DNA from 3 places in the Bradyrhizobium sp. 613_E4_N2_2 genome. Region 1 is predicted to be linked to each of the others. Evidence: predicted binding sites of a transcription regulator. Region 1 holds the regulator's gene; each other region holds the start of a gene.
The links. The regulator PhoB, encoded in region 1, activates phosphate uptake and scavenging genes when phosphate is short. The targets are predictions, from matches to a motif close to TGTCATNNANCTGTCAT.
Positions count from the first base shown of each region.

Region 1 (9,888 bases):
GGCGACGGTGTTCCTCTGCATCGCGGCCGCGGCGCTGATCCCTTGGAGGCTGCACGACAATGCCGCCTCGCGCGACGACACCCGCCGCGTCAACCCGGTCGAGAGCGCGGCGGTGGCCGCGGTCGTCGCCGGCATGCCGGATCCGGCGGTGCTGCTCGACCGCGCCGGGCGTGTCATCCATCTCAATGCCGCCGCCGCCCAGCTGGCGCCGGCGCTGCGCAAGAATGAGCTCGCCCAGTTCGCGCTGCGCTCGCCGGAGATCATCACCGCGCTGCGTGAATCCATCGCCACCACCGAGCCGCGGCGCACGACCTATCTCGACCATGTCCCGGTCGACCGCTGGATGGAGCTGACCATCACGCCGGTGCCGGTGCCGACCTCCTTCGGCGGCGCCGACAAATGCATGCTGATGACCTTCCACGACCAGACGCCGCTGCGCCGGGTCGAGGAGATGCGCGCAGACTTCGTCGCCAATGCCAGCCACGAGCTGCGCACGCCGCTCGCCGCGCTGTCGGGCTTCATCGACACGCTCCAGGGCCAGGCCAAGGACGATCCCAAGGCACGCGAGCGGTTCCTCGGCATCATGCACAACCAGGCGACCCGGATGGCGCGCCTGATCGACGATCTGCTCTCGCTGTCGCGGGTCGAGCTGTCGGCCCATGTGCGGCCCGACACCCTGGTCGACCTGCTGCCGATCATCTTCCAGGTCGCCGACGGGCTCGAGCCGCTGGCGCGGGAGCGCCAGGTCGAGGTCGAAACCCATCTGCCTGAGACCCCGGTGATGATTGCGGGCGACCGCGAGGAATTGCTCCGCCTGTTCGAGAACCTGATCGAGAACGCGCTCAAATACGGGGCGTCGGGCGGACGTGTCATCGTGTCGCTGGCCGCGGCGGCAGCCACTGATGGAACTCAGGAAATCCGGGTCATGGTCCGCGATTTCGGCCCCGGCATCGCGCCCGAGCATCTGCCGCGGCTGACCGAGCGGTTCTACCGGGTCGACGTCGGTGACAGCCGCTCGCAGGGCGGGACGGGGCTCGGATTATCGCTGGTGAAACATATTCTTAACCGCCATCGCGGCCGGCTTTTGATCGAGAGCGTGCCCAAGCAGGGCGCCGTTTTCACGGCCTGTTTTCCCCAGGCGAAGACCGCGGCCTCGACCTGATATTCAAGCGATTTCAATCGCTTGGCCGTGTCATCCAGCTGTCACGAAACCTTCGTAAAAGCACAGCCGACCGCTCCTAAAGGGGCGGCACGGGGAGCGCGATCGGGCGCGGATGGCGCTTCGCTCCCCTGTATGGAGACCACCATGAATTTCATCAAAACTATCGTCGCTGCCGGCTTGGTCGCCGCATCGGCGACGGCGGCGTTTGCTGCCGACATCACGGGTGCCGGTGCGACGTTCCCGTTCCCGATCTATTCCAAGTGGGCTGACGCCTACAAGAAGGAGACCGGCAACGGTCTGAACTACCAGTCGATCGGCTCCGGCGGCGGCATCAAGCAGATCCAGGCCAAGACCGTGACCTTCGGCGCCAGCGACGCGCCGCTCAAGGCCGAGCAGCTCGAGAAGGACGGCCTCGTCCAGTGGCCGATGGTGATGGGCGCCATCGTTCCGGTCGTCAACATCGAGGGCGTGAAGCCCGGCGAGCTGGTGTTCGACGGCGAGACCCTGGCCAGCATCTATCTCGGCAAGATCACCAAGTGGGACGACGCCGCGATCAAGAAGCTCAATCCGAACGTGAAGCTGCCGTCGGACGCGATCACCGTGGTCCGCCGCTCGGATGGTTCGGGCACCACCTTCAACTTCACCAACTATCTCGCTAAGGCCAGCGCGGACTGGAAGAGCAAGGTCGGTGAGGGCACCGCGGTCGAGTGGCCGGTCGGCGTCGGCGCCAAGGGCAACGAAGGCGTGTCGGGCAACATCAGCCAGACCAAGAACTCGATCGGCTACGTCGAGTACGCCTATGCCAAGCAGAACAAGCTGACCTACACCGGCCTCGTCAACAAGGCCGGCAAGCCGGTGCAGCCGACGGTCGAAGCCTTCCAGGCGGCCGCTTCCAACGCCGACTGGGCCAAGGCTCCCGGCTACTACGTCATCCTGACCGACCAGCCCGGCGACAAGTCCTGGCCGATCACGGCGGCGACCTTCATCCTCATGCACAAGGATGCCACCGACAAGGCAGCCTCGCAGGAAGCCATCAAGTTCTTCCGCTGGGCCTTCAAGAGCGGCGGCAAGGCGGCTGAAGAGCTCGACTATATCCCGATGCCGGACCCGGTCGTCCAACTGATCGAGAAGACCTGGGCTGCCGAGATCAAGAGCTAAGCGCTCTGTGTCCCGGACTGGGCGCCGGGATCTCACAAGACCTCCGCTCCGGATCGGCCTCGCGCCGCATCCGGAGCGCAAGACCAACAACAAGACCGACAACAAGCGTATATCAAACGGGCACAGGGGATCGGCGTGGCAGAGATGGCCGTTCAGAGCGATGTAATCGACGACGCCGGACCGTATGACCGCGCCAAGGCCTTGGGCGCCTTCAAGCTCGGCGACCTCACCTTCTACTGGATCACGCGGCTGTCCGCGATCTCGGTGCTCCTCATCCTCGGTGGCATCATCATCTCGCTGATCGTCGGCGCGTTCCCGGCGATGAAGGAATACGGCTTCGCCTTCCTGTGGACGCAGCGCTGGGCGCCGTCGGCAGATCCGCCCGTGCTCGGCGCGCTCGGCCCGATCTACGGCACGCTCATCACCTCCTTCATCGCGATGGCGATCGCCATTCCGGTCGGTCTCGGCATTGCGATCTTTCTGACCGAGCTCTGCCCGCAATGGGCGCGCCGCCCGATCGGCATGGCGATCGAGCTGCTCGCCGGCATTCCCTCGATCATCTACGGCATGTGGGGCTTCTTCGTGCTCGGCCCGTTCCTGGCCAACACGTTCCAGCCCTTCATGATCAAGATCTTCGACGGCATCCCGGTGCTGGGCGCGATCTTCGCAGGCCCGCCGTCCTATCTCAGCCTGTTCAACGCGGCGCTGATCCTCGCCATCATGGTGCTGCCCTTCATCACCTCGATCTCGGTCGACGTGTTCAAGACGGTGCCGCCGGTGCTCAAGGAAGCCGCCTACGGCGTCGGCTGCACCACCTGGGAAGTCGTGCGCAGCGTGGTGATCCCCTATACCCGCGTCGGCGTCATCGGCGGTGTCATGCTGGCGCTCGGCCGCGCGCTCGGCGAGACCATGGCGGTGACCTTCATCATCGGCAACTCGTTCCGCATCTCGTCGTCGATCTTCGCCCCGGGCACCACGATCTCGGCGGCGATCGCATCGGAGTTCGCCGAAAGCGACGGCCTGCACCAGTCCGGCCTGATCCTGCTCGGCCTGCTGCTGTTCGTGCTGACATTCTTCGTGCTCGCGGCTGCACGGTTGATGCTGATGCGTCTTGAAAAGAAGGCGGGGAAGTAACATGAACCCGATCTACGCACGCCGCCGCCGCATGGACATCGTCATCCGTGTGCTCTGCCTGGCTGCCGCTGCCTTCGGCGTCACATGGCTCGCGCTGATCCTGATGACGCTGCTCTACAACGGCATTGCCGGCCTGAACCTGGAGCTCTTCGTTGCGGACACGCCGCCTCCGGGCTCGACCGAGGGCGGCCTGCGCAACGCCATCGTGGGTTCGATCATCATGACCGTGCTCGGCGTCGGCATCGGCGCGCCGCTCGGTCTGTTCGCCGGCACCTATCTCGCCGAGTACGGCCGCAACGACCGCCTGACCTCGGTGATCCGCTTCATCAACGACATCCTGCTCTCGGCGCCCTCGATCATCATCGGCCTGTTCATCTATGGTGCGGTGGTGGTGCCGATGCGCGGCTTCTCGGCGATTGCCGGCTGCCTCGCGCTTGCGGTGATCGTCATCCCGGTGGTGCTGCGCACGACCGAGGACATGCTGCTGCTGGTGCCGAACGCACTGCGTGAGGCGGCCTCGGCGCTCGGCCTGCCGCGCTCGCTGGTGATCAAGCGCATCGCCTATCGCGCGGCGCGCTCGGGCCTCATTACCGGCGTGATGCTGGCCACCGCCCGCGTCGCCGGCGAGACCGCGCCGCTGCTCTTCACCGCGCTGTCGAACCAGTTCTTCAGCCTGGGTCTGAACAAGACGATGGCGAACCTGCCGGTCACCATCAACAATTTCGTGCAGAGCCCCTACGCCTACTGGAAGCAGCTCGCCTGGAGCGGCGCGCTGCTCATCACCCTGACCGTTCTTGCCCTGAATATTGGCGCGCGCATTCTGAGCGCCGAGAGGACCGCAAAATGAGTGATCTTTCCGTATCGATGAGCGCGGCCGGTGGTTTGCCCCAGGCGCCGGTGCTGCCCGAAGCTCCGGCCAAGGTGACGGTGCGCAACCTCAATTTCTATTACGGCGAGCACCACGCGCTGAAGAACATCAATCTGGCGCTCGGCACCAACCGCGTCACGGCGTTCATCGGCCCGTCTGGCTGCGGCAAGTCGACCCTGCTGCGCATCTTCAATCGGATGTACGACCTCTATCCGGGCCAGCGCGTCACCGGTCAGCTCATGCTCGACCAGACCAACGTCCTCGACCCCAAGCTGGACCTCAATTTGCTGCGCGCCCGCGTCGGCATGGTGTTCCAGAAGCCGACGCCGTTCCCGATGACGATCTACGAAAACATCGCCTTCGGCATCCGTCTCTATGAGAAGATCTCGAAGTCCGAGATGGACGACCGCGTCGAGAAGGCGCTGCGCGGCGGCGCGCTGTGGAACGAGGTCAAGGACAAGCTCAACGCCTCCGGCCTGTCGCTCTCCGGCGGCCAGCAGCAGCGCCTCTGCATCGCCCGCACGGTCGCGGTGCGGCCCGAGGTGATCTTGTTCGACGAGCCCTGCTCGGCGCTCGACCCGATCTCGACCGCCAAGGTCGAGGAGCTGATCCAGGAGCTGTCCGAGAACTACACGATCGCGATCGTCACCCACAACATGCAGCAGGCGGCGCGCGTCTCCGACAAGACCGCCTTCATGTATCTCGGCGAGCTGATCGAGTTCGACGACACCAGCAAGATCTTCACGTCGCCGACCGACCGGCGCACGCAGGATTACATCACCGGCCGGTTCGGCTGAGGAGACGGAACATGGGTTCTGAACATACCGCAAAGGCCTTCGACACCGACCTCCAGGAACTCACGCGCCTGGTCGCCGAGATGGGCGGCATCGCCGAGCGCATGATCGTCGATTCCGTCGACGCGCTGATCCGCCGCGACGTCGCGCTCGGCCAGCGCGTCGTGACCATCGACGCCGAGCTCGACGCGCTCCAGAAGAAGATCGAGGAGCGCGCCGTTCTCACCATCGCGCGCCGCCAGCCGATGGCGGTGGATCTGCGCGAGATCGTCGGCGCCATGCGCGTCGCGACCGATCTCGAGCGGATCGGCGACCTCGCCAAGAACATGGGCAAGCGCGTCGCGGCGCTGGAGACGGATTTCCATCCGCTCAAGCTGTTCCGCGGTCTGGAGCACATGACCGACCTCGTGCAGCAACAGGTCAAGTCGGTGCTGGACGCCTATGCCGCGCACGATCTGCCGGCGGCAATGGCGGTGTGGAAGGGCGACGAGGAAGTCGACGCCATCTGCACCTCGCTGTTCCGCGAGCTCCTCACCTACATGATGGAGGATCCGCGCAACATCTCGTTCTGCATCCATCTGATGTTCTGCGCCAAGAACATCGAGCGCATCGGTGACCACGCCACCAACATCGCCGAGACCGTGTTCTACATGATCGAGGGCCAGGCGATCACCGACAAGCGGCCGAAGGGCGACATGACGACCTTCGCCACGACGGTCCCGAACACTTAAGGAGCGACGAACACCATGGGCGCACGCATTATGGTGGTTGAGGACGAGGAAGCTCTCACCGAGCTTCTCCGCTACAACCTCGAAGGCGACGGCTATGACGTCGAGACGGTGATGCGCGGCGACGATGCCGACACCCGCCTCAAGGAGCACATCCCCGATTTGATCGTGCTCGACTGGATGCTGCCGGGCCTCTCCGGCATCGAGCTGTGCCGGCGGCTGCGCACCCGGCCCGAGACCAAGCAGCTCCCGATCATCATGCTCACCGCGCGCGGCGAGGAGAGCGAGCGGGTGCGGGGCCTTGCGACCGGCGCCGACGACTACATCGTCAAGCCGTTCTCGGTCCCGGAGCTGCTGGCACGCGTGAAGGGCCTGCTCAGGCGCGCCAGCCCCGAGCGGCTCGCCACCGTGCTCGCCTATGGCGACATCGAGCTCGACCGCGACAAGCGTCGCGTGGCGCGCTCGGGCCGGCCGATCGATCTCGGCCCGACCGAATATCGCCTGCTGGAGTTCTTCCTGGAGCATCCCGGCCGCGTGTTCTCGCGCGAGCAGCTGCTCGACAGCGTCTGGGGCCGTGACATCTACATCGACGAGCGCACCGTCGACGTCCATATCGGGCGCCTGCGCAAGCTGCTCAATCTCGGCCGCGAGCAGGACCCGATCCGCACCGTCCGCGGCGCGGGCTACGCACTGGACGATCGCTTTGCGAAGGCGGAGCAAGCGTAAGGGGTTGCTGTGGCAGACGTGATTTAGCGGGCTGCCACCGCATCCTCGATGTCGTCCCTGCGAACGCAGGGACCCATAACCACAGGGAGTGGTTTGGCGAAGACTCGGAGTGATCATCCCGCGCAATAACTACGCGCCGGGATTATGGGTCCCTGCGTTCGCAGGGACGACACCGAGTGAGTTGAGCCGTCATCGCGTGACGGCGCCGTCTTCGTAGTCAGCTAATCCGATACCTCAGCGCGGACCCGGCTTCGCCGGCGCGCGCCGGCGATCGGCCGCGGGCTGATACGCCACGCGCGAGTGCTGGGCGCAGTAGGGCAGGCCGGAGAGCGCCTTGCCGCCGCAGAAGAAGAAATCCGGGCTCGAGGGATCGCCGACCGGCCAGTGGCAGGTGGCCTCGTTCAGCTCCAGCAGCGACAGCCGCTGGCTCATCGGCACGACGTTGTCGTAGGTGACCGGTTCGGCCTCGACCTCGACTTCGAAGGCTTGCGCCAGCGCGGTGTTGCCGCGCGCGATCGGGCGGGTCACCCGCATCATGTGCTGGGCGGGGCGTGCCTTGCGCGGCCGCGGCGCTGCCGATGAAGGGCTCTTGGCGCGGCCCGACAGGCCGAGCCGGTGCACTTTGCCGATTACGGCATTGCGGGTCACATTGCCGAGTTCAGCGGCGATCTGGCTGGCCGAAAGCCCGGCCTCCCAGAGCTTTTTCAGCTGCTCGACGCGATCATCCGACCAGGTCAAAACGGTCATTGCACCCTTTCCTTCGCCGGCGCCTGCCATCCTGGCGGCCGCACGGCGAATGCCTAAGCTTCGAAAAACCCGTGCCGCCAGAATCCCTTAAGGCTCGCCGGGCGCACCAGATGCGCCCGAACGCTTACGCCGGTACATGAGGACTTAGAGGATCAGAACTGCTGCACGAGATGTCGTATCTGACAAGCCAAACGCTACAATATGGCGTGACTCACGCGCAAGAGTCCGCCGACTCGCTTCCACATGTTCCGTGGCGGAAATACGCAAAATCGCCACCGCAAGACTACGGATTCTGCGTTTCGCGAGGCTTTCCGGGCGGCATTGACACCGGTTTCACCAGGCATAAGATAGTCTCGCGTGCCGCCCTTAAAAGGCGGCACGTTTCGTTTTCCGGGCCGGTCAATGGTGCGTTGCGCAATGCACGCTCACGCCGTCCGCAACATTCAAGTGATCGTCATGACTAACAGCGCAGCGCCGCATTTGCTCCCCGTTTTCGCCAGGTCCGACCTCGGTTTCGAGCGCGGTGAAGGCTGCTGGCTGATTGCGACCAATGGCGATCGCTATCTCGATTTCACCTCGGGCGTGGCGGTGAATGCGCTCGGCCATGCTCACCCTGCGTTGGTCAAAGCGTTGCAAGAGCAGGCCACCAAACTCTGGCACATGTCGAACCTGTTCCAGAGCCCGGACGGCGAGAAGCTCGCCGCGCGTCTGTGCAACGAAAGCTTCGCGGACTTCGTGTTCTTCTGCAATTCCGGCGCCGAAGCGCTGGAAGGTGTGATCAAGCTCGTCCGCCATCATCACTTCTCCAAGGGTCATCCGGAACGTTACCGCATCATCACCTTCGAAGGCGCCTTCCACGGCCGCACGCTGGCAACGCTCGCCGCGACCGGTTCGGCAAAATATCTCGAAGGGTTTGGCCCGCCGATGGACGGCTTCGACCAGGTCCCGCATGGCGATATCGACGCCGTCAAGAAGGCGATCGGTCCGCAGACCGCCGGCATCCTGATCGAGCCGATCCAGGGCGAGGGTGGCGTGCGTTCGGCAACGCCCGCCTTCCTGAGGGCGTTGCGCCAGCTCTGCGATGAGAAGGGCCTGCTGCTCGCGTTCGACGAGGTGCAGACCGGCATGGGCCGCACCGGCGATCTGTTCGCGCATCGCCGCACCGGCGTCACGCCTGACGTGATGTCGCTGGCCAAAGCGCTCGGTGGCGGCTTCCCGATCGGCGCGGTGCTGGCGACCGCGGACGCGGCTGCCGGCATGGGGCCCGGCTCGCACGGCTCGACCTTCGGCGGCAATCCGCTCGCGATCTCGGCTGCCAACGCCGTCCTCGACGTCATGCTCAAGCCCGGCTTCTTCGATCACGTGCAGAAGATGTCGCTGCTGCTCAAGCAGAAGCTCGCCTCCGTGATCGATCGTTATCCTGACATCGTCAGCGAAGTGCGCGGCGAAGGCCTTCTGATCGGCATCAAGGCCGTGGTGCCATCAGGCGATCTCGGCGCGGCATTGCGCAACGAAAAATTGCTCACGGTCGGCGCCGGCGACAATGTCGTGCGCTTCCTGCCGCCCTTGATCGTCACCGAAGCCGAAATCGAGGACAGCGTCGGGCGGCTCGAGCGCGCCTGCGCCGCGATCTCGTCCAGTCAGACCAAGCGGGCGGCGAGCTGATGAGCAAGTCCCCGAAGCACTTTCTGGATATCAACGAGCTCCCGTTGTCGGAGCTCAAGAGCATGCTCGCGGCCTCCTCCGCCATGAAGGCGAAGCAGAAAGCGCACCAGCCGGTGAAGCCGCTGGAAGGCAAGACGCTGGCGATGATCTTCGAGCGTCCCTCCACGCGCACCCGCGTCTCGTTCGACGTCGCCATGCGCCAGCTCGGCGGCGAGCCCATCATGCTGACCGGCGCCGAGATGCAGCTCGGCCGCGGCGAGACCATCGCCGACACGGCGCGCGTGCTGTCGCGCTATGTCGACGCCATCATGATCCGCATCCTCAATCACGAGGCCCTGCTGGAGCTGGCGGAATATGCGACGGTGCCCGTCATCAACGGCCTGACACGGCGCTCGCACCCTTGCCAGGTGATGGCCGACCTCATGACCTACGAAGAGCATCGCGGCCCGATCGAGGGCAGGACGGTGGCCTGGACCGGCGACGACAACAACGTGCTGGCGTCCTGGGCGCATGCCGCCGAGCGCTTCAAGTTCAAGCTCAATGTCGCGACGCCGCCGGAGCTTGCGCCGAAAAAGGTAATGCGGGACTTCATCAAGGCCACCGGCGCGCCGATCGTGCTCGGCACCGATCCCGAGGCCGCCGTGAAGGGGGCCGACTGCGTCGTCACCGACACCTGGGTGTCGATGGGCGACAAGGAAGGTGAGCACCGTCACAACGTGCTCAAGCCCTATCAGGTCAATTCGAAGCTGATGTCGCTGGCCAAGCCCGATGCGCTGTTCATGCATTGCCTGCCCGCCCATCGCGGCGAGGAGGTCACCGACGAAGTGATCGACGGCCCGCAATCGGTCGTGTTCGACGAGGCCGAAAACCGCCTGCATGCGCAGAAGGGCATTCTGGCCTGGTGCT
Region 1 covers NZ_CP197234.1:8,657,930-8,667,817, reverse strand. The annotation lists gene AB7290_RS41255 (ATP-binding protein) at 1-1,162, shown strand, start outside; gene pstS (phosphate ABC transporter substrate-binding protein PstS) at 1,307-2,320, shown strand; gene pstC (phosphate ABC transporter permease subunit PstC) at 2,465-3,454, shown strand; gene pstA (phosphate ABC transporter permease PstA) at 3,456-4,301, shown strand; gene pstB (phosphate ABC transporter ATP-binding protein PstB) at 4,298-5,119, shown strand; gene phoU (phosphate signaling complex protein PhoU) at 5,131-5,847, shown strand; gene phoB (phosphate regulon transcriptional regulator PhoB) at 5,863-6,570, shown strand; gene AB7290_RS41220 (GcrA family cell cycle regulator) at 6,805-7,317, opposite strand; gene AB7290_RS41215 (aspartate aminotransferase family protein) at 7,774-8,982, shown strand; gene argF (ornithine carbamoyltransferase) at 8,982-9,888, shown strand, end outside.

Region 2 (9,888 bases), 3.6 Mb from region 1:
CGACGCCGGTGACGTGGCCGAGCGGCACTGCCGCGATCGAGCGGTCCGCTTCCGTCAATTGCAGGCAGGAGACGAACACCATCGAGGAATGGACGATGTTGCAATGGGCGAGCATCGCGCCCTTCGGCTTGCCCGTCGTGCCCGAGGTGTAGAGGATCATCGCGGTGTCCTCCTCGCCGATCTCGACCGGCGCCGATGCCGGGACGTTGTCGGCGAGCACGGCGAAACGCGACAGGGCCTGATTGCTGTCGACGGCGATGCGGTGGATGACAGCGGGGACGTCGAGCGCATCGGGCAGCCGCCCGGTGAGCCCTGCTTCATGGATCAGGATCTTGGCGCCGCAATCGGCGAGGACATAGGCGATCTCGGGCTTCTGCTGGCGCGTGCCGAGCAGCACCGTCACCAGCCCCTCATGCGCGGCGGCAAACAGCAGCAGCGGAAATTCGATACGATTGCCGAGCAGGATCGCGACCCGGTCGCCGCGCTGCAGACCGAGCTTGCGAAAGCCCGCCGCGATCCGCGCTGCCTGCTCCACCGCCTGTCGCCAGCTCAACCGGACATCGCCTGCGATCAGCGCTTCGCCGTCCGGATTGCGGGCGCAGGCGTCCGCGATCATCGCCCACAGGCTCGCCGGCCGGTCGCAGAAGGCCGGCACCACCCGATCGCCGAAGCGCGCCTCGAACCGCATCGGCGGGATCTGAGATTGCGACCAGTCCATCGGGATGCCCTCGGCTGTTGCTTGTCACGTTCCGCGCACGGCTGCGCGGAACCGTCTTGCGCTGATCGGCTGTCGTCAGCCTCCCATGACGGGAACGCCGATCACAACCGGGTGGAATGCGAAGGCCAGCGCGAGATAAGCGACGACACCGACTGCAACGGCGATCAGATCATTGGTGACCCCACCCACCGGAATCGGCGGGCCGCCGCCATCGGTGCGATGCTTCAGCGAGATGCGGTCGTACACCGCCCAGCCCAGGAACGAGCCAAACAGGATGATGGAGCCGAGATCGCCATTGGCGAGCAGATGCGCGGCCGCCCACAATTTGATGCCCGCCAGCATCGGATGCTTCAGCGTCGCATAGATGCGCCCGCGCAAGTAGGACGCCACCACCAGGATGACAGCGGGCAGCATCAGCGCGACTGTAATGTGCTTGAACGCGACCGGCGGCTCCCAAACCGGGATCATTCCGGCAGCGCGATAGTGGGCAAAGCCCCAGATGATCAGCGCCAGTCCCGCAAGCGAGACGGCCGCATAGAGGATCTTGTAGGTCCCCTCGCCCAGTCTCGCGATCGCCTGCGCGCGCGCCTCTCGTTTCGTTGTGAAAACATGGGCCGCAAAAAACAGCATCAGCCCCAGGATCATGACCAGCAGACCCACGACATCCTCCCCTCAACCAGCGCCCCCGCCCATGGCGTATCATCGATTGGGCGCGGGTCGCAACTCTCACGCCTCATGGTGAGGCGTGCAGGCTCGGGTCTGCAACAGCGCGGCCTTTATCCTGCGAGACCCGCGCAAGCGCAGTCCGCAAGATGCGGGGATAGAGCTATTTTCCAAGCTCGCGATTATCGACATAGCGGATCGCGATCGGACGCCCAGCCAGCGCGCCGCCGAGGCCGCTGGTGAATTTGAGCGGCAGGCAGGCTTTCAGCGATGAATTGATCGCATTGAGATAGGTCGTTCGGGTATCGGCCGGGACGCCCGCGGTCGCATAGGTCAGCTGCGGCGGACCGATCATGCCGCCCGCCTTGTTGAAGCTGAAACGCACCGCCATCTGCATGCCCGCGCGCGCATTGTCCGATGGCGGCGACCAGCAGGTGCGCAGCTCGGCGAAAAGATCGCCGATCGTATCGAGATCGTGATCCGGCCTCTGATATTTCGAGCGATCTGCCTCCGCCGGCACGGTTTCGATCGTGAGCTGGAGATTCTGGCCGTAGGGGTAGTCGATCTCGGGAATGCAGGGGCCGGGCTCGAGCGGGCTGCAATAGTACGGCGTGCAGGGCCGGCCGGCGAGCACGCTGCACGGCTCATGCGAAAACGGGATCGGATTGATCTGGCGGCGCTGCGCATCGGCGGCAACCGTCGATATCGCCAACAGGAGCAAAACGAGGATGCCGCGCCACATGATGCGAGCTCACAATGTCACACGCACAAACGTGGCATTGCCAACGAACGCGTCAAGCCTGCGGCTGTTCACATGCTCGCGTTTAGCTCCGGTGTCGTCGCCCGGCTCGACCGGGCGACCCAGTACTCCGAGACGGCGGTGATGGAATCGAGAGGCTGCGGCGTACTGGATTCCCCGCCTTCGCGGGGAATGACAGCGGAGTGTGGCCTCGCAGCCGCGCGCGGAGTGCGCCCTACCCCTTCTTCTTGACGTCCTTGACGTTCGTGAACTCGATCCCCTCGGCGCGTTCCCGGGCGTAGCCGAGATAGAACTCGTTTCTCGCCAGATACACGGGATCGCCGTCGACATCGTCGGCGATGCTCGAAGTGTTGGCAGCGATGAAAGTGTCGAGCTTCTTGCGATCTTCGGATGAGACCCAGCGCGCGAGCTGGAACTCGCTGACCTCGAACTCGACCGGCAGCGAATATTCCGCCTCGAGCCGTGCCTTCAGCACGTCGAGCTGCAGCGCGCCGACCACGCCGACCAGCGCCGGTGCGCCATCGCGCGGGCGGAACACCTGCACCACGCCCTCTTCCGACATCTGCTGAAGCGCTTCCTTCAGCTTCTTCGCCTTCATCGCGTCGGTGAGACGCACGCGGCGGACGATTTCCGGCGCGAAGCTCGGCACGCCGACGAAGGTGAAATCCTCGCCCTCGGTCAGGGTATCGCCGATGCGCAGCGTGCCGTGATTGGGAATACCGACGACGTCGCCGGCGAAGGCTTCGTCCGCGACCGAACGATCCTGCGCGAAGAAGAATTGCGGGCTCGACAGCGGCATGCTCTTGCCGGTGCGCACCAGCTTGGCCTTCATGCCGCGGCTGAGCTTGCCGGAGCACAGGCGTGCGAAGGCGATGCGGTCGCGGTGGTTCGGATCCATGTTCGCCTGGATCTTGAACACGAAGGCGCTCATGCGCGGATCGGTGGCTTCGACCTTGCGCTGATCGCTCTCCTGCGCGCGCGGCTCCGGCGCGAACTTGCCGAGACCTTGCAGGAGGTCGCCGACGCCGAAATTGCGCAGCGCGCTGCCGAAATAGACCGGCGTCAGATGGCCCTCGCGAAACGCGGCGAGCTCGAACGGTTTCGAAGCCTCGGTGACGAGCTCGAGCTCGTCCTTCACCGCGGAGACGTCGAGATTGGCGTTGAGCTTGGCCAGTTCCGCAATCTCGATCTGCTGGGCCGCGCCGGTCTTGGCGCCGCCGCCTTCGAGCAGGCGCACGCCGCCATTGGCGACGTCATAGGTGCCGAGGAAATCGCGGCCGCGGCCGACCGGCCAGGTCATCGGCGTGGTGTCGAGCGCCAGCGTCTTCTCGATCTCGTCGAGCAGCTCGAAGACGTCGCGGCTCTCGCGGTCCATCTTGTTGATGAAGGTGATGATCGGAATGTCGCGCAGGCGGCAGACCTCGAACAGCTTTCGGGTGCGCGCCTCGATGCCCTTGGCGGCGTCGATCACCATGACAGCGGAGTCGACCGCCGTGAGCGTACGGTAGGTGTCCTCCGAAAAATCCTCGTGGCCCGGCGTGTCCAGCAGGTTGAACACGAGACCCTCGAACTCGAAGGTCATGACCGAGGTCACGACCGAGATGCCGCGCTCACGCTCGATCTTCATCCAGTCCGAACGGGTGTTGCGCCGCTCGCCCTTGGCCTTGACCTGGCCGGCGAGATTGATGGCGCCGCCGAACAGCAGCAGCTTCTCGGTCAGCGTGGTTTTGCCCGCGTCCGGGTGGGAGATGATCGCGAAGGTGCGCCGCCGCGCCACCTCGGTGGCAAGCGGGGAACGGGCCGGCGAGTCGGCTGATATGGCGATGTCGGACATGGCGGGAGCGTTTGGCAGGGAAAATGGGCCTGATCAAGCCTCATGTGGTGATTGCGGAGCCCCTCGGCCAGCCCCATATCCGCTCCCGGGGAGGACGGCCTCCCCCCTCATCAGCATATCCGCCGCGGGGACGACCCTGCCTTGAATGGAGGGTCGTCATGGCCTGGAGCATCCTGTTCGTCGCCGGTCTTCTCGAGATTACCTGGGCGATCGGCCTGAAATACACCGAGGGATTTACCAAGCTTGTTCCGTCCGTCATCACGCTCGCGGCGATGGCCGGCAGCGTCATCCTGCTCGGTTTAGCCCTCAAATCGCTGCCCGTCGGAACCGCCTATGCGGTCTGGACCGGCATCGGCGCGGTCGGTACCGCCGCGCTTGGCATCATCCTGTTCGGCGAGCCGGCCACCGCGTTCCGCCTCGCCAGCATTGGGCTGATCGTTGCCGGCATCGCCGGGCTGAAATTCGTCACCTGACGAAAATCTGGACCGCCCACCAGGTCAGCGCCGCGACAATGGCCGAGGCCGGGATCGTGATCACCCAGGCATAGACGATCGAGCTCGCGACGTTCCAGCGCACCGCCGAGACGCGGCGGGCCGCGCCGACGCCGACGATCGCGCCGGTGATGGTGTGGGTGGTCGAGACGGGAACGCCGAGGAAGGTCGCCATGAACAGGGTCGCGGCGCCGCCGGTTTCGGCGCAAAAGCCCTGCATCGGTGTCAGCTTGGTGATGCGCAGGCCCATGGTGCGGACGATGCGCCAGCCACCCATCAGCGTGCCCAGCGCCATCGCGGCCTGGCAGGACAGCACCACCCAGAACGGCACCGAGAATTCACCGCCGAGATGCCCTTGCGAATAGAGCAGCACGGCGATGATGCCCATGGTCTTCTGGGCGTCATTGCCGCCATGGCCGAGCGAATAGAGCGAGGCGGAGGCGAATTGCAGGATGCGGAACGCGCGATCGACCGCAAACGGCGTCGAGCGCACCGAGAGCCAGGACACGATCGCGACCAGCATCATCGCGAGCAAGAAACCGACCAGCGGCGACAGCACGATCGCCAGCACCGCCTTGGACAGGCCGCTCCACACCGCCGCCGAGATCCCCGCCTTGGCCATGCCGCCACCGACAAGACCGCCGATCAGCGCATGCGAGGAGGAGGATGGGATGCCGAGCCCCCAGGTCACCAGGTTCCAGACGATCGCGCCGACGAGCGCCGCGAAGATCACCTGGGCGTCGACGACCGCGGGATCGATGATGCCGGTGCCGATGGTCTGGGCAACATGCAGCCCGAACACCATGAAGGCGATGAAATTGAAGAACGCGGCCCAGAGCACCGCGAATTGCGGCCGCAGCACGCGGGTGGACACGATGGTCGCGATCGAATTGGCGGCGTCGTGCAGGCCGTTCAGGAAGTCGAACAGCAGCGCGACGGCGATCAAGCCGACGAGGACAGGAAGTCCGAGCGCAGCATCCACGGCGCGACCCCTGCCCTAAACTTGCTCGATGACGATGCTGTTGATCTCGTTCGCGACGTCGTCGAAACGGTCGGCCACCTTTTCGAGATGGTCGTAGATCTCGACGCCGACGATGAAATCCATCGCGCTGCCATCACGGTGCTTGAGAAACAGCTCCTTCAGCCCGATGTCATGGAGATCGTCGACCCGGCCCTCCAGCTTGCCCAGCTCCTCCGTGATCGCGGTCAGCATCGCGACGTTCGGGCCGATCGACTGCATCAGCGGCAACGCGCGCCCCACGAGATTGGCGCATTCGATCAGGAGCCCGCCAATCTCCCGCATCGGCGGCTCGAAGGTGCGGACCTCGAACAGCATCACGGCCTTGGCCGTCTGCTGCATCTGGTCGATGGCGTCGTCCATCGAGGTAATGAGATTTTTGATGTCGCCGCGGTCGAAGGGGGTGATGAAGGTGCGGCGCACCGCCGTCAGCACCTCACGGGTGATGTTGTCGGCGTCGTTCTCGAACTGGTTGACACGCTGGCAGTAGACCGGCGTCTCCTCTCCCCCGTTGAGCATGCCCTGGAGCGCGATCGAGCCCTGGATCACCGTCTGTGCATGGCGGTCGAACAGGTCGAAGAACCGTTCTTCCTTGGGCAGGAAAGCGCGAAACCATCGCATCATGGGGATAGGCTACCGGTTGGAAATGGCCCGGCCCGAATAGGCCGTCACAAAACTGTCATAGACCATTTCCGCTCCGCGCGCGTGTCATCTCACGCCCGCGGAGCAGGATCATCCACCGGATTCGCGCACCAATGAAATTGGTGCGATATCAAAGGCTTATAGCGAGCGCCGGAAGTAATGAGCGATTTCGCCGATGACGCCGCGGCGGAAGGTGAGCACGCAGACCACGAAGATCGAGCCCTGGATCACCGTCACCCACTGGCCGAAGCCGGCCAGATATTGCTGCATGGCGATGATCGCGAAGGCACCAACCACGGGGCCGAAGATGGTGCCGAGACCGCCGACCAATGTCATCAGCACGACCTCGCCCGACATCGTCCAGTGCACGTCGGTGAGCGAGGCATTCTGTGCCACGAACACCTTCAGCGATCCGGCAAAGCCGGCCAGCGTGCCGGACAGGACGAAAGCCAGGAATTTATATTGGTCGGTCCGGTAGCCGAGCGAGATCGCGCGCGGCTCGTTCTCGCGGATCGACTTCAGCACTTCACCGAACGGCGAGTTGATGATGCGGTAGATCAGCAGGAAGCCGGCGAGGAAGCCGACCAGCACGACGTAATAAAGCACCGTCGGCTTGGAGAGATCGAGCAAACCGAACATCCGCCCCTGCGGAATGCCCTGGATGCCGTCCTCACCATGGGTGAACGGCGCCTGGAGGTAGATGAAGTACAGGAGCTGCGACAGCGCCAGCGTGATCATCGAGAAATAGATGCCCTGGCGGCGGATCGAGATATAGCCGGTGATGAGCGACAGCCCGAACGCCGCGGCGATTCCGACGAGGATGCCGAGCTCCGGCGGCAACGCCCACACTTTCAGCGCGTGCGCGCTGCAATAGCCGGCGGTGCCCATGAACATTGCGTGGCCGAACGACAACAGGCCGCCATAGCCGATCAGCAGGTTGAAGGCGCAGGCAAGCAGCGCAAAGCACAGCGCCTGCATCACGAAGAACGGATAGACGCCCGTGAAGGGCACCGACGCCAGCAGCAGCGCCATCACCACGAACACGACCATCTCGTCACGCATCGCGCGCGGGGTTACCGGCAGCGTGTCGTCCGTCAAGGCTGTCATATCAGGCCGCCCTTCCCGTCAGTCCCGTTGGCTTCACCAAGAGCACCAGCACCATCAGCACGAACACGACGGTGTTCGAGGCCTCGGGGTAGAAATACTTGGTCAGGCCCTCGATCACACCGAGCGCAAAGCCGGTGATGATGGAGCCCATGATCGATCCCATGCCGCCGATCACGACCACCGCGAACACGACGATGATGAGGTCGGCGCCCATCAACGGCCGCACCTGGTTGATCGGCGCCGAGAGCACACCGGCGAGCGCGGCAAGGCCGACGCCAAGACCGTAGGTCAGCGTAATCATGCGCGGCACGTTGATGCCGAAAGCGCGCACCAGCGTCGGATTTTCGGTGGCAGCGCGCAGGTTAGCACCGAGCCGCGTCTTCTCGATCAGGAACCAGGTGGCGATACACACCACCAGCGAGAAGATGACGACCCAGCCGCGATAGATCGGCAGGAACATGAAGCCGAGATTCATGCCGCCCTTGAGCTGGTCCGGAATGGCATAAGGCAGACCGGAGGAGCCGAAATAGTTCTGGAACACGCCCTGCACGATCAGCGCGATGCCGAAGGTCAGGAGCAGACCGTAGAGGTGGTCGAGCCCGGTCAGCCATTGCAGCATGGTCCGTTCCAGGATCATGCCGAAGATGCCGACGATAACAGGCGCGATCAGCAGCGCCCACCAGTAGTTGATTCCGCCGAGGCTCAGCAGGAAATAGGCAACGAACGCGCCCATCATGTAGAGCGCGCCGTGGGCGAAATTGATGATGTTGAGCATGCCGAAGATCACGGCAAGCCCGAGACTGAGCAGCGCGTAGAACGAGCCGTTGATCAATCCCACCAGTAGCTGAGCGTAAAGAGCCTGCATCGATCCCGCACCCGGTCCCTTCGGCGTTGCCTGAAAATCGCCCGCAGGCCTGATCGCCTGCGGGCGGTTATCTTACTTCTTCAAGAGCGCGCACTTGCTCTCGGACAGCGGCGTGAAAGCCTGGTCGCCCGGCACGGTGCCGACCAGCTTGTAGAAGTCCCACGGCCCCTTGGACTCCGAGGGCTTCTTCACCTCGAACAGGTAGGCGCTGTGGATGGTGCGGCCGTTCGGCTGGATCTCGCCCTTGCCGAACAGGTCGTCCTCCGTCGGCAACGACTTCATCTTCTCGACGACCTTGACGCCGTCATGGGGATTGCCGCCGAGCGCTTCCAGCGTCTTGAGATAGTGACGCACGCCCGCATAGACGCCGGCCTGCACCATGGTGGGCGGCGCGTTGTTCTTCATCTTGTCGGAGAAGCGCTTGGAGAAGGCCCGGGTCTTGTCGTCCATGTCCCAATAGAACGTCTCGGTGAAGTTGAGGCCCTGCGCGGTCTCGAGGCCAATCGCCTTGACGTCGGTGAGGAACAGCAGCAGCGCCGCGAGCTTCTGTCCGCCCTTGACGATGCCGAACTCGGCCGCCTGCTTGATCGAGTTGGTGGTGTCGCCGCCGGCATTGGCAAGGCCGATGATCTTGGCCTTGGACGCCTGCGCCTGCAGCAGGAATGACGAGAAGTCGGGCGTGTTGAGTGGATGCTTGACGCCGCCGACGACCTTGCCGCCGTTGGCGGTGACCACGGCCGTGGTATCGCGCTCGAGCGCCGCACCGAAGGCGTAGTCCGCGGTCAGGAAGAACCAGCTGTCGCCACCGGCCTTCACCAGAGCCTGACCCGTGGTGTGGGCCAGCATGTAGGTGTCGTAGGTCCAATGCACCGTATTGGGCGAGCACTGCGCGTTGGTGAGGTCCGAGGTCGCGGCGCCCGAGTTGATGTAGACGCCATTCTTTTCCTTGATGACGTTGTTGACGGCGAGCGCCACGCCGGAGTTCGGCACGTCAACGATGATGTCGACCTTGTCGACGTCGAACCATTGCCGCGCGATCGCGGTGCCGATGTCGGGCTTGTTCTGGTGATCGCCGGAGATGATGTCGATCTTCCAGCCCTTCGCCGCAAGGCCGGAATCTTCGACGGCCATCTGGGCGGCGAGCGTCGAGCCGGGACCGCCGAGGTCGGCGTAGAGGCCGGACTGATCGGACAGCGCGCCGATCTTGACGGTCTTGTCCTGCGCAAAGGCTACGCCAGCCGTGGTGACGGCCAACGCCGTGCCGAGCAGAAACGACGCAATCGACTTTTTCATGCTACTTCCCTCGTGAATTTTCTCGTGGCCGTTTGACGCTTGGCCGTCTTAGACGCCTAGATAGGTGTGGAGCTTGTCCATGTTGGCGGCAAGCTCCGAATTGGAAAATCCGTCAATGATCTTGCCGTGCTCGACCACGTAATAGCGGTCGGCGACGGTGGATGCGAACCGGAAGTTCTGCTCGACCAGGAGGATGGTAAAGCCCTCCTTCTTGAGCCGTGCAATGGTGTGGCCGATCTGCTGGATAATGACAGGCGCAAGACCTTCGGTCGGTTCGTCCAGCATCAGGAAGCTCGCGCCGGTGCGCAGGATGCGCGCGATCGCGAGCATCTGCTGCTCACCGCCGGAGAGCTTGGTGCCCTGGCTGTTGAGACGTTCCTTCAGATTCGGAAACAGATCGAAGATCTGCTCGAGCGGCAATCCGCCCGGGCGAACCACCGGCGGCAGCAGCAAATTCTCCCGCACATCGAGACTGGAGAAAATGCCGCGTTCCTCCG
Region 2 covers NZ_CP197234.1:5,104,091-5,113,978, forward strand. The annotation lists gene AB7290_RS24720 (class I adenylate-forming enzyme family protein) at 1-718, opposite strand, end outside; gene AB7290_RS24725 (NnrU family protein) at 794-1,378, opposite strand; gene AB7290_RS24730 (hypothetical protein) at 1,545-2,123, opposite strand; gene AB7290_RS24735 (peptide chain release factor 3) at 2,356-3,975, opposite strand; gene sugE (quaternary ammonium compound efflux SMR transporter SugE) at 4,134-4,448, shown strand; gene AB7290_RS24745 (inorganic phosphate transporter) at 4,441-5,448, opposite strand; gene AB7290_RS24750 (DUF47 domain-containing protein) at 5,464-6,108, opposite strand; gene AB7290_RS24755 (branched-chain amino acid ABC transporter permease) at 6,265-7,233, opposite strand; gene AB7290_RS24760 (branched-chain amino acid ABC transporter permease) at 7,235-8,098, opposite strand; gene AB7290_RS24765 (ABC transporter substrate-binding protein) at 8,171-9,391, opposite strand; gene AB7290_RS24770 (ABC transporter ATP-binding protein) at 9,440-9,888, opposite strand, start outside.
Region 2: a site for PhoB is predicted at 6,151-6,167, ahead of AB7290_RS24750 (DUF47 domain-containing protein). Genes of this name have one in related genera too.

Region 3 (9,888 bases), 240 kb from region 1:
ATGCCCGGCACGGTGCGGGCGAATTCGAGCAGGCGGCGCACCACGAAGCGCAGCCAGGGCAACGGTGAGGTGTTCTCAGCCGCGAAGAAATTCAAGGCGAAGGCCAAGGTCGCGCCGATCAGCGTGCCGACATAGGAGATCAGCAACGTCTCGCCCAGCATCTTCAGCCATTTGCGCCAGCCCCACAGCCATTCGCCGGCATCGGTCCAGACCCGCTGGCCGCTCTCGAGCGTGAGAATGCGGTCGAAATAGCTGATGAAATTGCCGAAATGGGCGAAGAAGGTGCGCAGGTTCACTTCCGCGCCGATCGCGGCAAGAAATAGCGCTGCGGCAAAGATCACCAGCCCCAACAGGAGTCGGAGCCGCTTGCGCGCGACCGCCTGGCGATAGGCCGCGTTCAGCACGGCGAGCTGCTGCTCGGGGAGGATCGAAACCGCGACGGTCATCTGGCCAGGGAAGGTGGTCGATCAAAGAGAAAGAGCCGGGTCCATCGACCCGGCTCCAGTGCTATCGTCCCGAAACTCAGGACGCCTTCTTCTTACGCAGTGCATCGACGAACTTGATCAGCTCGATCGTGCCATCCCAGTCCTTGGTGGTGGCGGGATGGAAACCCTTCTTCTGGCCGTCCTGGAGGCGATCGAAGGCCGCCTTGTCCTTGGCCGGCGCGTCGAAGAACGCCTTGGCGATCGCCGCCTTGGCATCTTCCGGCAGGTCGGAATTGTAGGCGTAGGGGCCGTTGATGATCGGCGCCGACTTGTGGATGATGCGGAAATCGTCCTTCTTCATCGGCGAGCCGTCGGCATTCTTCAGCATGCCCTTGGTCAGCATCTGCGCCAGCGTGGAATCGTCATCGCTGGTCCACTGGTTGGCCGCAACGTCGACCGTGCCCTGCGCCAGCGCCAGGATCGCGTTCTCGTGGCTACCGGTGAAGACGACCTTGCTGAAATAGGTGTCGGCATCCGTGATGCCCATCTTGTCGAGCTCGAAGCGCGGCACATTGTTGCCGGAGGTCGAGTTCGGGTCGACGAGGCCGAGGTTCTTGCCCTTGAGCTGGTCGACGCTCTTGTAGGGGCTGCTCGCCTTGACGAAGAACACCGAGTAGTAGCCGGTCGAACCGTCGGCGTTGATGTCGTTGGCGAAGGCATCGGTCTTGACGCCGGTCAGACGGGCGCGGGCGAACGACGCCGAGCCGTAGCTGGCGATATGGATGTTGCCGGCGCGCTGGCCCTCGATGACGGCGGCGTAGTCGTTGGCGATGCGCAGCGTGACCTTCACGCCCAATTCCTTGGAGAGATAGTTCATGAACGGCGCCCAGCGCTCGGTCACGCCCGAGGCGTTTTCCGCCGGAATGACCGCGAAGGTCAGTTCGGGATATTTGGCTTTCCAGTCGTCGGCGGAGGCCGAAGTCGTGAACGCGAGCGCGGCGGCGCCGGCAAGAACCAGTCTGCGAGTGATCATGATACCCTCTTCATCGGTTGGGGTCGGTTGACGCAAAAATTGGCAGTTACAGGCGCAGCTCAGGCGGCCGCGGCCGTTCCGAGCGCCGGCACGCCTTCAGGCGCCGGCACAGGCATTCCGCCCATGACGTCGGAGGCTTCGAGATCGTAGAGCTCGCGCGCGACGTGGTCGGTCAATTCGGCCGGCGCGCCGTCGAACACCACGCGCCCCTGCGCCATGCCGATCAGGCGATCGCAATAGCTGCGCGCCAGATCGAGCGAATGCAGGTTGCAGAGCACGGTGATGCCGAAATGCTTGTTGATGCGCAGCAGCGCATCCATCACGATCTTGGTGTTGCGCGGGTCGAGCGAGGCGATCGGCTCGTCGGCGAGGATGATGTCGGGCTGCTGCACCAGCGCGCGGGCGATCGCAACACGCTGCTGCTGGCCGCCGGAGAGCTGGTCGGCGCGCTGGGCGGCGAGTGAGGCGATATCGAACTGTTCGAGCGCCGACATCGCCAGCGCCTTGTCGTGCTCGGGCCAGGTCTGCGTCAGCGAGCGCCAGGCCGGCATCGTGGCAAGACGCCCCATCAGCACGTTGGTGAGCACATCGAGCCGGCCGACCAGGTTGAACTGCTGGAAAATCATCGCCGAGCGCGCCCGCCACTGCCGCAGCTCCTTGCCGCGCAGCGCGGTGACGTCGAGGCCGTCGAACAGGATGCGGCCCTGCGTCGGCGTCGCCAGGCGATTGATCATGCGCAGCATGGTCGACTTGCCGGCGCCGGAGCGCCCGATCACACCGACGAAGCCGCCGGGGGAGATTTGAAACGAAGCGTCGTCCACCGCGGCTTTTGCGCCGAAGCGGCACGTCAGACCTTCAACCACCAGCATAGAGGGCTCCAGAGTAGCTGGCTGCCACCGCTAGCGCTGGCAATTGACACTTGTGTGACACCGGCGTTGCGGTGCGGCGATCCTACACACCTCTTCCCCTGTCATCGCATCGTCATGACATTGTCATCAGGCCGCTCGAAGAGGTACGCCCGCCCTCGACCTATCGGATGCAGCATGGCCGGCAAAACGCTCTCGGTTCAACCGACCATCGACCCTTCGGCGAAGCTGCATGAGACCAGGCTCGGCACCTATACCGAAGTCGGTGCGCGCACGATCCTCACTGAAGTCGCGATGGGCGATTACTCCTATGTCGTGAACGACGCCCAGATCACCTACACCACGATCGGAAAATTCTGCTCGATCGCGGCGATGACCCGCATCAATCCCGGCAATCATCCGATGCATCGCGCGACGCAGGCGCATTTCACCTATCGTTCCAGCGCCTACTTCGAAGGCGAGAGCGACGACACCGAGTTCTTCGACTGGCGGCGCCAGCATCACGTCCATATTGGCCACGACGTCTGGATCGGCCATGGCGCGATCGTGCTGCCCGGCCGCAACATCGGCACCGGCGCGGTGATCGCGGCGGGCGCCATCGTCACCAAGGACGTGCCGGCCTACACCATCGTCGCCGGCAATCCGGCGCGCATCGTGCGGCGGCGGTTCTCGGAAGACGTCGCCGGACGGCTGGCCCGACTCGCCTGGTGGGACTGGGATCACGACAAATTGCGTGAAGCACTGCCCGATTTCCGCAAGCTCGGGATTGAAGATTTCCTCTCGGCATATGAAGCACGGGCAAGCTCCCTCACCCGTTCCCCTGCCAGCAAACGAAGCGCGGTCGCTTGACAGACATCTTCCTTGAGGGCGGCCGGGCCCTGATCGGCTCCGAGCTCGTCGAAACTTCCATTCTGGTGTCCGGCGCGGACATTGCGCAGGTCGATGCCTCTCGCGGCCGTGCGCGGCTGGCGATCGATGCGCGCAACCTGCTGGTGCTGCCCGGCATCGTCGATCTGCATGGCGATGCCTTCGAGCGGCAGATGATGCCGCGCGCCGGCGTCGACTTCCCGATCGACGTCGCGCTCGCCGACAGTGACCGCCAGGCGATCAGCAACGGCATCACCACGGTGTTTCACGCCACGACCTGTTCGTGGGAGCCGGGCCTGCGCAGCGCCGGCAATGCGCGCACCCTGATGGAGGCGATCGAGCGGCAGCGCCCGCAATTCGCCGCCGATACCCGTTTCCACCTGCGGCACGAGACCTACAATCTCGATGCAGAGGCCGAGATCGGCCAGTGGCTCGCCGAGGGCCGCGTCGACCTGTTCGCCTTCAACGACCACATGGACGGCACCGTTGCCGACATGGCCAAGCCGCGCAAGCGCAACCGCATGGTCGAGCGCACCGGCCTCTCGGGCGAGGAATTCGACCGGCTGGTCGAGCGTGTGCTTTCGCGGGCCAGTGAAGTGCCGGCTTCCGTGTCGCGGCTTGCCGCAACTGCTCGCGCAGCCGAGGTGCGGATGCTCTCGCATGACGATGCGACGCCGGCGATGCGGCAGGAGTTTCGCGAGTTGGGCGCTGACATCGCGGAGTTTCCGATCAACGAGGAGACCGCGCGGGCGGCCGCGTCCGCGGGCGATGCCATCGTCTACGGTGCGCCGAACGTCGTGCGCGGCGGCAGCCATACCGGCTGGACCCGGGCATCCGACATGATCGCGAAGGGGCTCTGCTCGGTGCTGGCGTCGGACTATTACTATCCCGCGCAGCTGCTCGCCGCGTTCCGCCTTGTCGCCGACGGCGTGCTGCCGCTGCCGAAGGCCTGGGATCTGGTCTCTGCGGGACCAGCGCGCGCGACCGGCCTTGCCGATCGCGGCGTGCTCGCGGAAGGACGCCGCGCCGACATGCTGCTGGTCGACGACAGCGTGCCGCTGCGGCCGCGGCTGATCGCGGTGGTATCAGGCGGAAAGCTCGTGCATCTCACCGATGCGACGCGACTGCTCGCTGCGGCGGCGACGCCGCGCGAGGCTGTCGTTGCGGCCTGAACCGGTTATGCTCGGACGATGACAGATTTTCCCCGCTACGCGATCTATTTTGCCGCCGGCGCCGACAGCGCCCTCTCCCGCTTCGGCGCCGAGTTGCTCGGCTACGATGTCTACACCGGCGACGAGATGCCGTTCCCAGCCGACGCATCGCGTGTTGCGCCGGACTGGCGCGACGTCACGGCCGATCCCCGCAAATACGGCTTCCACGGCACGCTGAAGGCGCCGATGGCGCTGGCGCCCGGCAGGACTGAAGCCGAGCTCATCGCAGTCTGCGCCGCCTTTGCCGGCAAGGCGCGGCCGATGCCGTCAATCCGTCCGGTCGTCGACTCCATCAGCGGCTTCATTGCGGTGATTCCGACCGAGCCCGTGGGTACGCTCCAGCAGCTTGCCGCCGATTGCGTCCGCGAATTCGACGACTTCCGCGCGCCCATGACGGCGGAAGACCGCGCGCGGCGCAAGCCCGACAAACTCACCGAGCGGCAACGCGACTATCTCGACCGCTGGGGTTACCCGTACGTGATGGAAGAATTCCGCTTCCACATGACGCTGACGGGACGGCTGGATGCGGAGCGGCGCGGGCCGATCCTGGAGATGTTGCGCGCGAGGTTTTCGGCGCTCGGTCTCGAGACGCTGGCGATCGACCGGATCGCGCTGTTCAAGCAGGATGATGCCAGGGCGCGCTTCCGCTTTGTCGGCGAGTGGGCGTTGGCGAAGTAGGCCTCAGCGCCAGCTCGCGAGATTGAAGGCGAGCGCCACGGCGCCAACCAGAATGAGGCTGGTTGCCCAGATTGCATCCAGATTGAACCAACTTCGCGCGACGAACCTCAATCCCAGATAGCGGTAGACCAGCCACGCCAGACACCCGCCGGCACTGACCATGGCGACAACGTGCACCAGGGACACCAGCACCGCCATCCCGAGACTTGTCTTCAGAAGACTTGCCTTCATCAGCGCGCCCGCCGCCTCATGGCCGGCATCGAGCTCGAAGGCCTGGCAGAGCCCGAGATAGATCGGCACGAGCATCAAGGCCGCGCCGTGAGCAATGGCAACGGCGAATGACCAGAGCGCCAATTGCGTCGGCGGAATTCGTGCCAGCGTGCGCGGATGGCGTCGCTCGATCAGCCGATAGACGCCGAAGCCGATGACGAGAAGGCTCGCGCCGAGCTGGATCGAACGCTGCCACTCGGCCAGCACGAGCAGGAACGCAAATGGCAGCAGCACGAGAAGTGTTGCCAGGAGATGTCCGGCCGCCAGAGCCCACAACGCGCGGAACAGCGCGCGCGGGCTCTTGTCCATGAGCCCGGCCGACACGGCGAGCGGCCATCCCATTCCCGGATTGACCCCGTGATAAAGACCGCTCGCAACAAGAGCGAGCCACAGCCAGCCGAGCGGCCAACTCCCGTGCTGCCAGCCTAGGCCGACGGGTAGCAAAAGGAGTCCGTCGAACAATCGCCGCCCTCCAGCCTGATCTGGTGCGCGCGATATCCGTCGGGGAAGCTCACGAAATAGTCCTTGGCGAGCTCGAGGCCGCCGTCGCGACCGACATTGGCCATGACTTCCACGCCCGGAACCCCATCGGGATAGAATTGGTCATCCCAGGTGGAATACAGCGAATTGGTCCAGTACACGCGCTTGCCGTCGCGGCTGATCTCGACCATCTGCGGACCGGCCGCAAATGCCTTGCCGTTCGGATGGGGCGTGCGGCGCGCGATGCCGCCGATGTGAACCGAGCCCGCAAGCTTCGGCTTTCGCGGATCACTCACATCGTACTGGCGCATTTCACCCGTGCCCCAGCACGAGACATAGAGAAACCGGTCATCCATCGACAGGTCGATGTCGGTCACCAGCGGCGGCACGGCGCCAAATCCCTGCAGCAGCGGCGGGAGCTGCTCCTTTGGCGCGGGTTCGGGCGGAATCGTCGCCGTCTTCTCCGCGTGGAATTTTCCGCCTTCGCGCCACCAGGTCCAGATCGATGCTTCGAGGTTGGTGGTGTCGACCACAACGCCAACGAAGCCGTATTCGCGAACCGGATCGTGCGCGGGCCGCACCTCCAACGCCATCTGATGATTGGCGCCGAGGTCGATGGTCTGCACGTTGCGACGGGCGCGGAGATCCCAGAAGTGGAGACGATGGCCATATTTGTTCGCCAGCAGATCTTCCGCGACGATCCCGTTCTCGAACTGCGGCGGCAACGCCCATTCGCTCGTCACCATGTAGTCGCGCGGCAGGTTCCACCAGAAATCATAGTGCAGCGTCTGCGGACCGCGGTCGATCTCCCACCGCCCAAGGACCTCGAACGTCTCGCAATCCATGATGAAGACGCCTGGAGGCCCGTTGGTGCCGTCCTTGCCGCCGCCGCCCAGCGTGCTCACATAGACGCCGTCCGGCCCGCAATGGATGGTATGCGGCCGCGAGTAGCCGGTCTTCTTGAAGATTTCCTCGGGCTCGATGATCTTGTGGATTTTGGCTTTGGTCGGATCGGGCTTGGTATCGATGATGTAGATCCGCGACGAGCGTATCCCGGGGATGATGAGATAGCGCCGCTCGATGAAGGCATGTCCCGCGAGCGGCGACAAGGCGGAGGAGCAGGCGTTCCAGCCGAAGTGATGAAACTCATCGCCCTTGTTGGGCATCGTCACCGTGTGGACGATTTGGCTGTAGGTCGGCGATCCCGGCTTGACGTCGATGACCGCGAGAGCATCCGGCTTTGAGAAATCCGGACTGAGCAGCAACGTGTATGCAAAGTTCTCCGCTGGTGCTTCCATCGCCAGCTTGGGCGATGCGTGAAAGGTGGGATCCGGCCTCATCGTCATGGCACTGCCTCCCTGTTTCGTCGGCTCGCTCCAACCTGGCTCGGAATAGCGGCATAATGAAGAGCTGCTCAGCGACGTCTTGAGAAGCTCCGCGGACCTGGTTGGCGAGCGTGCAAGGAGCGTACAATATGTCATCGCCGGCGTGCGGAAAACCGCCCGAACCGCGCTAATTCGACGCCCTCAGCCAGACGGAAACCGGCGGGATCAGGCCAGCGCGCACCTCACACTCGGCATCGTCCCCGCGTAGGCGGGGACTGCCGAGAGACCTGGCGACTACCGAGTGGGTACGGCGCTACTTCCCCCACCGCAACGCCAGCGCATCCCGCTCCTTGGCGAGCTCCAGCAGCCCTGCCCGCGTCGCCGGGTGCAGCGGCTGGAGCGGATGCCGCACGGTGTCCGATTTGATCACGCCGCCGGCCTGCATCATGGCCTTGCAGGCGATCAGGCCGCATTGGCGGTTTTCGTAGTTGATCAGCGGCAGCCAGCGCTCATAGGCGGCCTTTGCCTCCTCGCGCTTGCCGGCGAAATAGGGATCGATGATCTGGCGGATGCCGTCGGGATAGCCGCCGCCCGTCATCGCGCCGGTGGCGCCGGCGTCGAGATCGGCGAGCAGCGTGATGGCTTCCTCGCCATCCCACGGGCCTTCGATATCCTTGCCGCCCGCCTCGATCAGGCTGCGCAGCTTTGCCGCCGCGCCCGGCACCTCGATCTTGAAATAGCGGATGTTGGCGAAGTCGCGCGCCAGCCGCGCGAGCAGCTCGACCGACAGCGGCGTTCCGGCGACAGGCGCGTCCTGGATCATGACGGGAATGTTGATCGCGCCCGAGAGCACCTTGAAGAATTCGACGATGCCCTTCTCGGGCACGCGGAAGGTCGCGCCGTGATAGGGCGGCATCACCATCACCATGGCGGCCCCCGCCGCCTCCGCCTGCTGGCTGCGTGCGGCGCAGACGGCCGAGCTGAAATGCGTGGTGGTGACGATCACGGGAACCCGGCCCGCGACATGCTCCAGCACCGCATGCATCACGGTTTCGCGCTCGGCATCGGTGAGCACGAACTGCTCGGAGAAATTGGCGAGGATACAGAGACCGTTCGAGCCCGCATCGATCATGAAATCGATGCAGCGGCGCTGGCCCTCGAGGTCGAGCTCGCCGCGCTCGTCGAAGATGGTGGGCGCAACCGGGAACACGCCGCGATAGGGGCGCTGGGCCTTGTGTGGGGTGACCGGCATCGAACTCTCCATCCTTGATACGTCTGTTGCTGCACTCCCGCAGCGGCACAGATGTACCCGCCGCGTGAAGCGGCGGCAATGCCGTTCGCGCGACGCCCAGACGGATGACGATCGAAGTTATGCGGTCTTCACGGCCCCCAAAAAGCCTTCGACCGCGACGCGAAGACGATCGGCATCGCCCGACATCTTCTTCACGGATTCGGACAGCACCGTGCCGGCGTTGCCGGTTTCCTGGTTGAGTCTCGCGACGCTGCCGATGGTGTCGGTGACCTCGCGGGTGCCCTGAGCGGCCTGCTGGAAGTTGCGCGAGATCTCGGTGGTGGCCGCGCGCTGCTCCTCGACGGCGGCTGCGATCGCCGTCATCTTCTCGTCGATGCCGCTGATGGCGCCCCCGATCGAGCGGATGGCGGTCACGGCCTGGCCCGTCGCGCTCTGGATCTCCTCGACCTGGCGCGAGATTTCTTCGGTTGCGGTTGCGGTCTGCGCGGCGAGGCTCTTGACCTCGCCGGCGACCACGGCAAAGCCGCGGCCGGCCTCGCCCGCACGCGCCGCCTCGATGGTCGCGTTCAGCGCCAGGAGATTGGTCTGGCCGGCGATGGCGTTGATCATCTTCACGACCTCGCCGATCCGGCTCGCGGTCTGATCGAGGATCTCGACCGTCGCGTTGGTCCGCTCGGCCTGCGACACCGCCTCGCGCGCCTCGCGGGCGCTCAACTGCACCTGTGCGGAGATCTCGCCGACGGATGCGGAGAGTTCCTCGGTCGCGGCCGCGATGGTCTCGAGATTGTTGGTGGCCTGCTCGGCTGCGGAAGAGACTGCCGCGGTCTGGCTGGTCGACTCTGATACCAGCGTGCGCACATCGGTCGCGGTGGCATCGAGCTCCCTCGCCGACGCCGCGACACTGTGGATCACCGCCTGCACGGTGTCGTCGAAGCTGCGGCATGCGTCGTCCACGGTGCCGGAGCGGGCGAGTTGCAACGCCTGCTGCGATTCGCGTTCCTGGCCCAGCCGCTCGGCGGTCGCCGCGCTCTCGCGCAGGCTCTCGAGCGCGGCAGCCATGGTGCCGAACTCGTCGGGATATCGGGATCGCGGCACGGGCGTCGCATAATCACGGGCGCCGATTCGCGCGATGGCGTCGAGGATGGCGCGGACCGGGCGCATCAGGCGATTGCGCACCACGTAGACGCCGGCGAGGGTCACGGCGAGCGCGAGCAGAAACGCGAGCGACTGCACGATGAGGTTGGTGAGCGCCTTGGTCTGCACGGCCTCGGCACGCGCGATCGACTGATCCAGCGCTTTGGTCGCGACCCCGACAATGAGCGGGAACGGCGACTGGCAGAGCGTATTCCACTCCGAGGCAGGCATCGCGGGCTTGCCGCTGCCGTCGAGATTCTTGGTGAGATCGCCGATCTGCTTCAGGACGCCATCGGTCTTGGTCTTCGCGTCCGACGCTGCCGTCACCAGCTCCGCCGTCACGTCGG
Region 3 covers NZ_CP197234.1:8,419,844-8,429,731, forward strand. The annotation lists gene phnE (phosphonate ABC transporter, permease protein PhnE) at 1-446, opposite strand, end outside; gene phnD (phosphonate ABC transporter substrate-binding protein) at 523-1,458, opposite strand; gene phnC (phosphonate ABC transporter ATP-binding protein) at 1,518-2,327, opposite strand; gene AB7290_RS40050 (chloramphenicol acetyltransferase) at 2,502-3,173, shown strand; gene AB7290_RS40055 (alpha-D-ribose 1-methylphosphonate 5-triphosphate diphosphatase) at 3,170-4,363, shown strand; gene AB7290_RS40060 (DUF1045 domain-containing protein) at 4,382-5,080, shown strand; gene AB7290_RS40065 (hypothetical protein) at 5,084-5,692, opposite strand; gene AB7290_RS40070 (selenium-binding protein SBP56-related protein) at 5,776-7,176, opposite strand; gene AB7290_RS40075 (dihydrodipicolinate synthase family protein) at 7,469-8,407, opposite strand; gene AB7290_RS40080 (methyl-accepting chemotaxis protein) at 8,525-9,888, opposite strand, start outside.
Region 3: a site for PhoB is predicted at 2,427-2,443, ahead of phnC (phosphonate ABC transporter ATP-binding protein). Genes of this name have one in related genera too.